DNA from 4 places in the Ralstonia pickettii genome. Region 2 is predicted to be linked to each of the others. Evidence: predicted binding sites of a transcription regulator. Region 2 holds the regulator's gene; each other region holds the start of a gene.
The links. The regulator FNR, encoded in region 2, switches genes on or off when oxygen is low (the NO sensors DNR and NnrR bind a similar motif). The targets are predictions, from matches to a motif close to TTGATNNNNATCAA.

Region 1: a site for FNR is predicted at 1,139-1,152, ahead of N5B55_RS24735 (oleate hydratase). Genes of this name have one in related genera too.
Region 3: a site for FNR is predicted at 1,202-1,215, ahead of N5B55_RS14060 (OmpW/AlkL family protein). Genes of this name have one in related genera too.
Region 4: a site for FNR is predicted at 880-893, ahead of hemN (oxygen-independent coproporphyrinogen III oxidase). Genes of this name have one in related genera too.

Annotation. Positions count from the first base shown of each region.
Region 1 is NZ_CP104383.1:225,310-227,510, forward strand. Features, by position in the region: gene N5B55_RS24735 (oleate hydratase) at 1-913, opposite strand, end outside; gene ftsH (ATP-dependent zinc metalloprotease FtsH) at 1,292-2,201, shown strand, end outside.
Region 2 is NZ_CP104381.1:1,330,534-1,332,734, forward strand. Features, by position in the region: gene ccoG (cytochrome c oxidase accessory protein CcoG) at 1-334, shown strand, start outside; gene N5B55_RS06440 (FixH family protein) at 370-597, shown strand; gene N5B55_RS06445 (hypothetical protein) at 594-848, shown strand; gene fnr (fumarate/nitrate reduction transcriptional regulator Fnr) at 870-1,598, opposite strand; gene N5B55_RS06455 (sulfite exporter TauE/SafE family protein) at 1,778-2,201, shown strand, end outside.
Region 3 is NZ_CP104381.1:2,912,441-2,914,641, forward strand. Features, by position in the region: gene N5B55_RS14050 (glutamate synthase-related protein) at 1-51, opposite strand, end outside; gene N5B55_RS14055 (transposase) at 313-1,038, opposite strand; gene N5B55_RS14060 (OmpW/AlkL family protein) at 1,286-1,960, shown strand; gene N5B55_RS14065 (deoxyguanosinetriphosphate triphosphohydrolase) at 2,167-2,201, opposite strand, start outside.
Region 4 is NZ_CP104381.1:3,180,684-3,182,884, reverse strand. Features, by position in the region: gene N5B55_RS15395 (ABC transporter substrate-binding protein) at 1-695, opposite strand, end outside; gene hemN (oxygen-independent coproporphyrinogen III oxidase) at 949-2,201, shown strand, end outside.

The DNA of each region.
Region 1 (2,201 bases), on a different replicon from region 2:
TCCAGGCGCCATCGCGTTTGTCGCGCACCAGTTCCGGTGCATGGTGGTCGTCCCCATAAGACGCGTCGGCGGTCATCGAGCCGATGGTGATGAGCACCAGATCCTCTTGCCGCACGTCATAGGCCATCGGCTGTCCGCCGCGCACCACGCGCAGCAGTCCAATTCGCCGGCCGTCACCGGTTTCAACAAAGTCGACATCCTCCACCTTTGTGCCATATTCGAACACCACACCCTGCTGTTTCAGCCATTGCTCCATCGGCCGCACGATCGCGTCATACTGGTTCAGCGGCGTGCGCCGTACGCCGGCCAACGTGTGGATACGCGGGAACTCCTGCAAGAAGCGCAACATATAGCGTTTGAGTTCGATCGCGCTGTGCCAGTTCTGGAAGGCGAAGGTCGTACGCCACATGGCCCAGAAGTTGGTCTCGAAGAAGTGCGGCGAGAAACAGTCCTCAATGCGAAGCGTATGCAGCAGCCCTTCTGGCGTGGCCAGCAATCGCATGATCTCCAACCGGTCATGGAGGTTGAAACCCAGATCGGCAGCGTCGAGGATACGGCGTTGCCCGTCGATCAGCCGGGCGTGTGAATCCGAGCGCCATTCGGCGTTGAAGGCCCAGGCCTGCTGCTTGACACTGATTTTCGGATCATCCAGCGACGGAATGCTGTCGAGCACGTTCCACAGACAGACATAAGTCTCTTCGGTGAACATGCGACCGCCCCGAGTTACATAGCCTTTGTGCGGATCACCGGAGCCATCGAGCGCACCACCGGCCACCTGCTGTTCCTCCAAGATGTGGATGTTCTCCCCCTTGAAGCCTGCGTCGCGAATCAGCAGCACGGCAGCCGACAATGACGCAATGCCGCTGCCAACCAGGTATGCGCTACGGTGCTCGTTCTTCGTTACCTCAGCCATGGAATCCTCTGATTCTGTGTGGATGCTCAATGAGCAACGCGACTTGGGAATACTTTAGGTGGGTATGCGATCGATACTTTGCGCCAGCGCAAGTTGCTGTTGAGTCTCATGCCGCCGTAATGGATTTGTCATGTTTGCTTTCCGCGACACATCCCCTATCGGCTGGGCACAACCATGGAGAAGCCACGGCGCTTGCGCCCGCGCGCGCGGCCCCAATGTCGCGGGTTGATGAAGGTCAACCTCGGCGATTTCCAAGCGTCAATACTGGGAACGCATACCAATGCGCGGTTGTCCGGCGCCTACCCAGGCCGCCCACCAACCTTCCCAGCATTGGAGACCAGACTCACTTTCAATAAGGTCGACTTGGAGAAGAATCCCATGGAACCGCGACAGCAACAGTTCTCCCTCTGGTACGTGCTCGTGACCATACTGGCCATGCTTGCAATCCAGACGCTCTTCGTGTCGGGGCATGTCGAGACGATCCCATACAGCGATTTCAAGGTCCTACTGAAGGCTGGCAAGCTCAAGGACGTGGCTATTGGTGAGCAGGCTATCAGCGGAACCTTCTCGACAGAAGGTATCGACAATCTCCTTGCCAAGCAGCAGATCGAGGAAATCCGCCGAGAGGCAAAGGGCGACCACGCCTTCTCCACGCTTCGAGTGGCCGATCCTGAGCTGGTGCAGGAGCTCGAAGCGGCAAAGGTGCGCTTCGTCGGGCAGCCCGACAACAAATGGCTGAGCACGATCCTCTCGTGGGTTGTGCCGGCCGTCATCTTTTTCGGTATCTGGAGCTTTCTCATCAAGCGCGTGGGCGGCGCCGCCGGCAGCATGATGGAAATTGGCAAGAGCAAGGCAAAGGTCTACATGCAAAAGGAGACCGGCGTGACTTTTGCCGACGTGGCTGGAATCGACGAAGCCAAGGAGGAGCTGTCGGAGATTGTTAGCTTCCTGAAAGATCCTCAGCGGTACCAGCGCCTGGGCGGAAAAATTCCCAAGGGCGTGCTGCTGGTTGGGGCCCCGGGCACTGGCAAGACCTTATTGGCAAAGGCCGTGGCAGGCGAAGCCGGCGTGCCATTCTTCAGCATGAGCGGCTCCGACTTCGTCGAGATGTTCGTTGGTGTGGGTGCAGCACGGGTCCGCGATCTCTTTAAGCAAGCCGAAACCAAAGCCCCCTGCATCATCTTCATTGATGAGCTTGACGCACTCGGAAAGACGCGAGCACTGAATGCGGTCGGCGGCAACGAGGAGCGCGAACAAACACTGAACCAGCTTCTGGTCGAGATGGACG
Region 2 (2,201 bases):
TGTGATTCGCGATCGCGGGGCACTCGCACGCGAAGTGGATGGCGGCAAGATCGAGAATGTTTATCGTCTGCAACTCATGAACGCATCCGAGCAGCCCATGCGCGTGACCATCACCGCAGAAGGCATGCCTCAACTGGACGTGGAGGGCGGCCGGGGCGAATCGACCACGTTGGAGTTGCCGCCTGCGGCCAACCGTCTGGTGCCGGTGCGCGTGCGTCGACCCGCCGACGACGCGACGCCCGGTTCGCACAAGATCCAATTCGTCATTCAGGCAGATCACGGCAGTGGCAGCCTCGTGCTGCGCGAGCCGTCGAGCTTCATCGTGCCGCGCTAGCGCGGTACTCGCGGCATCTCCAACAGGAGGCAACGATGCACGCAACGCAAACTTCAGCACCCGCACGGCCCTGGTGGCGCGAGCCCTGGCCGTGGCTTCTGATGGCGGGACCGTTCGCCGCCATGATCGGCTGTGGCGTGACCATCTGGCTCGCGACTTCGCATCCGGATGCTGCCATTCACGACAACGTTGTGCGGCGCGGTTTGGTCGTCGAAAAGCCGGCTGCCGCGCCTGCGCATGTCATGCCAGCGGGGGCCCGATGAAGCGTCGACTACTGATGTGGATTCTGTGGCCGGCCTTTCTGTCGGCCGCGCTGGCCGAGCTGATCGTCTTTGCGGTGGTCGATCCTGCCGACCTGCGTTTCTTTGGCGAGCAGATCACGGTGTCGGCCCAAGCGGTCTACACCGTGTCGTTCTTTGTGTTCTGGTTGCTGTGCGGGTTGTCGAGTGCGCTGACGCTCTATGTATCGCCGGGTATTGGCAAACTGGAAGCGCACGAACACCCGCTCGTGTGAGCAGGCGCCATGGACGGTAACTTAGGCGGCCTGGCCGCTCATCACCTGGCGCAGGCCGGCCAGGTCGATCAGCTTGACGTGGCGTTGACGGATCTGAATGAGGCCCGCTTCGGCAAAACGGGAGAACAGGCGGCTGACCGTTTCGAGCTTGAGACCCAGATAGCTGCCGAGTTCTTCACGGCTCATGCGCAGCACGAACTCGGTCGACGAATATCCGCGCTGGGCCGAGCGCTTGGAAAGATTGAGCAGGAAAGCCGCGAGACGCTCTTCTGCACGCATGGAGCCGAGCGTGAGCAGCATCAGATGATCCTGCGAGATCTCCTTGCTCATGATGCGCAGGAACTGATGCTGCAGCGATGGCAGCCGGCGCGACAGCTGTTGCAATTCGTCGTAACGCACCACACAGACTTCGGTATCTTCCAGCGCGGTCGCGTCCGACACGTGGCGCATATCGCCAATGCCGTCGAGCCCCACAATTTCACCTGGCAGGTGGAATCCGGTGATCTGGTGGCGACCGTCTTCAAGCGTCAAATGGGTTTTCAGCGTGCCGAAGCGAATGCCATAAACCGCCTCAAGCGGCTCGCCCAAAGCATAGAGGGATTGCCCCTTCTTAATGCGGATGCGCTCGCTGACCAAATCGTCCATCTTGCGCACGTCGTCCGAGTTCATTCCCACCGGCAGACAGATTTGTCCGAGTACGCAGGTGGAACAACGCGAGGCTTGGTCGGTAAGCGCGATTCGAGTGAGCACGGGCGGGGCGACTGGATTTCGAGAGAGTGGAATGAGTAATTCTTGTGGTGCAGCTCGACTTATTATAACGGCGACGTTGTCGTCATCGGACACTTCCGATGCGGCAAAACGCGTCAATTAGGCTAAGTTCGCCACAGCAAAACGAAAACCTTGGCCCATATCAAAAGAGCGTTAAAAAGATGAGTGCCGCGGCGCTTCTGAGTGTTTTTCTGATTGCACTGCTCGGCGGTGTCCATTGTCTGGCGATGTGCAGCGGTATCGCATTGGCGGCGGAGCGGGGGACCGTGTCGGTGCGAATTGTGTCGCGTCGCCGGCTGTGGTTCGAACAGGTCGTCATGCATGCGGGGCGCCTGACCACGTATGCGTTGCTCGGCGCAATCATGGGGGCGATGGGCGCGACCATATGGCGCCAGCAGTGGCTACCGATCCAACGCGGCCTGTTTGCCTTTGCCAGCGCTTTGCTACTTGCCTACGGGGTCCTGCTGCTCGTGCGTTCCGCTGCAGACGTGTGGCGCAGCGTATGGCTCGAGCGGCAGCTGGGCCGTGTCACGGGCGGACTGTCCCGGGCTGCTGCCGCGCTGGGCGGCAGGCTGCAACGCCAGC
Region 3 (2,201 bases), 1.6 Mb from region 2:
GTCGTACAGACCCTGGGCCGACGGTGCGGCGGGGAAGGAGTGTTGTTCCACGGCGATCTTCCGATGTTATCGGTACGACGCACCGTAGAAGCCCCTCGCGCTAGCGCGGATGCGGGCAGAACAACCAATGGCGCGCCGCACCATGAATGCGGGGTGAAACGAATATAAAAGAGCGTTCCATAACACGCAAAAGGTTTTAAATGGGGTCGGATTAAATTAAGAAATGCACGTTGACGGTGCGGGTTTATAAATGGGGACAGGTTACTTGGCGCCAGCCTGATGTGCGTTGCACGCGATTCCCTCTCCGGCCGGTCATTCGGGACGCGCGCTGTCCTCCATGCCCGCTTCAACGAGGCGCCGGGGCGGCCGCCCCTTGGGCAAAGGCGCAACGCGACGGCCACCGGTGCGTGCGAGCGTCGCCAGAAACGCCTCGTTTCCCAGCGGCCAACCGCTGTGCACATGCTGGCGAATCTCAGTGAGCTGGTCTGAACCCAAACCTTCATGCCACAAGGTCCGGTATCGTGATTGACGCTCAAAGGGCGTATTGCCAAGGCGCCAATAGCAATAGTGATCACTCACCCACGGGATGGACTGGATACCGACGTGATGCCGATACGTACTCCATCGGTCGTCCTCCGGCGTGCTGGCAATGCCCGCCCGCACGGCGTTGGATTCCACATACAACAGGATCGGCAACACCCATTCGGCCGGGTCCAGCACCGTCGATCGGAATCGTCCCTCCCATAGCGTGCCGCTACGATCCGCAGCCGCGTTGAAATAGCGCGTATAGCGCCGCCCCACGGCCTGCAGCGTGCGAGAAAGGCTCTCCGCTACCTTGGGCGTTCCCACCAGATGGACGTGATTCGGCATCAACGAGAAACCGTGGATGGCGAAGTCATGCTCGCGCGCAGCCATGCGCAGGGTGTCGAGATAGAACGCGTAGTCGTCGTCGCCGCGGAAGACTTGCTGGCGGTTGTTGCCACGCTGCAACACGTGTACAGGGACATCAATGGGACTAAGGCGAGGCAGACGAGCCATGGGGAAAGCAAGCGACAAAAAACGCCATCGTATCGCCACCCGATGAATCTGTCCCCAATTTTCGCGCCGCAAACGCTTGCATGCGTCTGTCGCTGCGGTGCAACGGCCGAGTTTGCGTGCCGTCAAATCCGCAGCCGTATTGGCCATCGACGACTGGCCCAACTTGATCCCAAGCAAATCGGCTGGGCAACTTCCCCGCGAGACTGGCTCCCATCACATCACGAGACAACACGAGAGGGAGCGTTTCATGGCTTTTCACCGCCTAGCCGTTGTTGCTGCAGCCGCCGGCATGTTTGCCGCCGGATTCAGCCAGACCGCCTTTGCGCAGAGCACTGACTTGGCGCCAGCCACCGGCAATTGGATGGTGCGCTTGCGCGCCGTCAACCTGACAGCCGCCAACAAGTCGGACCCCGTGCCTGCGCTTGCCATTCCGGCTGACGCGATCCAGATCAACAACAAGGTTCTGCCCGAACTGGATATCTCGTACTTCTTTACACCGCACCTGGCAGCCGAGCTGATCCTGACGTACCCGCAGCAGCAGGACGTGACCGTCATGCAAAGTGCGCTGGGCGGCCCGACAAAAATCGGCAGTTTCCGCCATCTGCCGCCGATTCTGACGATGCAGTATCACTTCACGCCAGAGTCGCGCTTCAAGCCGTACGTGGGTGCGGGCATCAACTACACGCGCATCTCCAATGTGAATCTGCAGGTACCCGGCGTGGGTCCGTTAGACCTCAGCAAGAACAGCTTTGGCCCGGCGCTGCAGGTCGGTTTCGACTACCGCCTGACCGAACGCCTCTACTTCAACGTCGACTTGAAGAAGACCTGGATCAGCGCCGACGTGAAGATGGCTGGCCAGACCATCAGCAAGGTGAAGGTTGACCCGTGGCTGCTGGGCGTCGGCCTGGGCTATCGCTTTTAAGGGAGGAAGATCAGCGAACCGACACTGTCCTGATCGACTTTTACCGACGTGCCGCAGGGGCCGTCGACGGCGGGGGCGCTCGTCGGCGGTGGTTGGCGCGTTCGGCCCGGCATGCGTTGGGGCGGCCGGGCATTTTTTTTGGGCGCTCGGTTAAGACCCGCTGCCAAACGTTGGGGAGCTGGTCGCACGACCGGCGCATCCGCCGCTCAAACCGCGTCCACGGCAAAGATGCGGCGATGCT
Region 4 (2,201 bases), 1.6 Mb from region 2:
GCGAGCGCACGTCCGACGGTGGCGTAGGTGAGCGTGTCGCCGGCGACGAACACCGCTGTGGGCTTTGTCGGCGCGATGCGGGCCGCAAGCTCGGCCGGGTCTCCGGTGAGTGTGTAAAGGTCCAGCGTTTCGGCAGCATTTCCCTTGCCGATCGAGCCACGCAGGCGCACCCCGAGTTGCGGATCGAAGCCCGCTGCCGTGACGAGTGCAATTCGCCGCATGCCGAACTGCCGCAGCCGGTTGTGTGCGGCGACGATTTCGTGGTCGTAATCGGGACGGATGAACAAAACGTTGTCGGCGGTCGACGTCGCACCTGAGAGCGGGGCGAGCAATGGCACATTGCGCCGTGCGATCTCGGGAGACGCTGCCAGCACCGGCAGCAAGCGCTCGCTTACGCCAAAGAGCAACTCGACATGGTCGCGTTCGATCATGTCAACGGCCTGCGGGATGGCTTCGTTGAGCGCCACCTCCCGCCGGACGAGGCTGATGCGCCGGCCCTTGATGCCGCCGCTCTGGTTGGCTGCATCGAAAGCCACCTTGGCGCCCGCCATGAAGTCGCGCGCATAGTCGGCCTGGTCTGCGCCGCGCTCGATCAGTTGCCCCACGACGAACGACGTGCCTTGTGCATGCGCCGCCAACGCGACGGCCGCGCAGGCCAGTGCGCACGCGCAGCGGCGTGCCAGTCTCTGCCACATGGTGCTTCCCCCAAAAGACGAGTCGACGGCCTGTGCTGTTGTGTTGTTTTGACGGCCGGGCGCACGACTGGCGACGAGGCCTTGGCGCCGATCGCCGATGTTAGGGGGCAGAACATGACAGATCGGTGAAGTTGGGGCCCTCCCAACGGAGGGTGAGGCGCGTTTGAACAGGTGTGGACGCACGTTGACACATATCAACGCGGCACCCCCATCGCGGTTTTAGGATGAACCATCGCCCCACCAGAACCGCCCCATGTTTCCGTTCGCCAAGCCGGTCGACCCTCCGTCTGCCGCCCCCGACTCCGCCTTCCGCTGGTCGGCACCGCAGGTGCGCGCGCTCGCACAGCGCTTTGATACGCACGGCCCGCGCTACACCTCATATCCGACGGCGGACCGCTTCCACAATCGGTTCGGCAACGCCGACTATCTCGACGCCTTGCACCGCCGCGCCGCGATCGCGCCAGCGTTGCATGCGCCGCTGTCGCTGTACATGCACCTGCCGTTCTGCGCGAATCTTTGCTACTACTGCGGCTGCAACAAAGTGGTCACGAAGGATCGCTCGCGCAGTGCCCGCTACGTTGACACCCTTGCGCGCGAGATGGCGATGGTGGCCGACCAGATCGGCCCACTGCGCCGCGTGACGCAGCTGCATTGGGGCGGCGGCACACCGACGTTTCTTGCGCACGATGAGATGCGCGCCGTGATGGCCGCCACGCGCGAGCATTTTGCGCTGACGGGCGACGCCGAAATTTCCGTCGAACTCGACCCGCGCCACGCTGACGAAGGCACGCTGGAAGTCCTCGCCGAGATCGGCTTTAACCGCGCAAGCCTAGGCATCCAGGACTTCGACCCCGAAGTTCAACGCGCCATCCGCCGCATCCAGAGCGTGGAAGAGACGCGCCGCGTGGTCGACACCGCACGTCGGCTGCGGTTCGAATCGATCAGCTTCGACCTGATCTACGGCTTGCCGCATCAGCGCACCGAGACCTTCAACGCCACGCTCGATCGCGTGCTGGAGATGGCGCCCGACCGGCTGTCCGTCTACAGCTACGCGCATCTGCCGCATCTGTTCAAGCCGCAGCGCCGTATCGACGTGCTTGCGCTGCCGACCGCCGACGAAAAGCTCGATTTGCTCGCGATGACGGTCGAGCGCCTCGTTGCCGAGGGCTATGTCTATATCGGCATGGACCACTTCGCGCGGCCTGATGATGCGCTAGCCATCGCGCAGCGTGAAGGGCGGCTGCAGCGCAACTTCCAGGGGTATTCCACGCACGCCGATTGCGACATGCTGGCGTTTGGCGTGTCGGCCATCAGCCGCGTCGGCGATGTGTATGCGCAGAACGAGAGGGATCTCGACGCGTACTACGCGCGCATCGATGCCGGCGAACTGGCCGTGCTGCGCGGCATGTCGCTCACGCCGGACGACCACGTGCGCCGCGCATTGATCGGCGAGCTGATGTGCGGATTTGCCTTGGACATGCGCGTATTTGGCGCGCGCCACGGGCT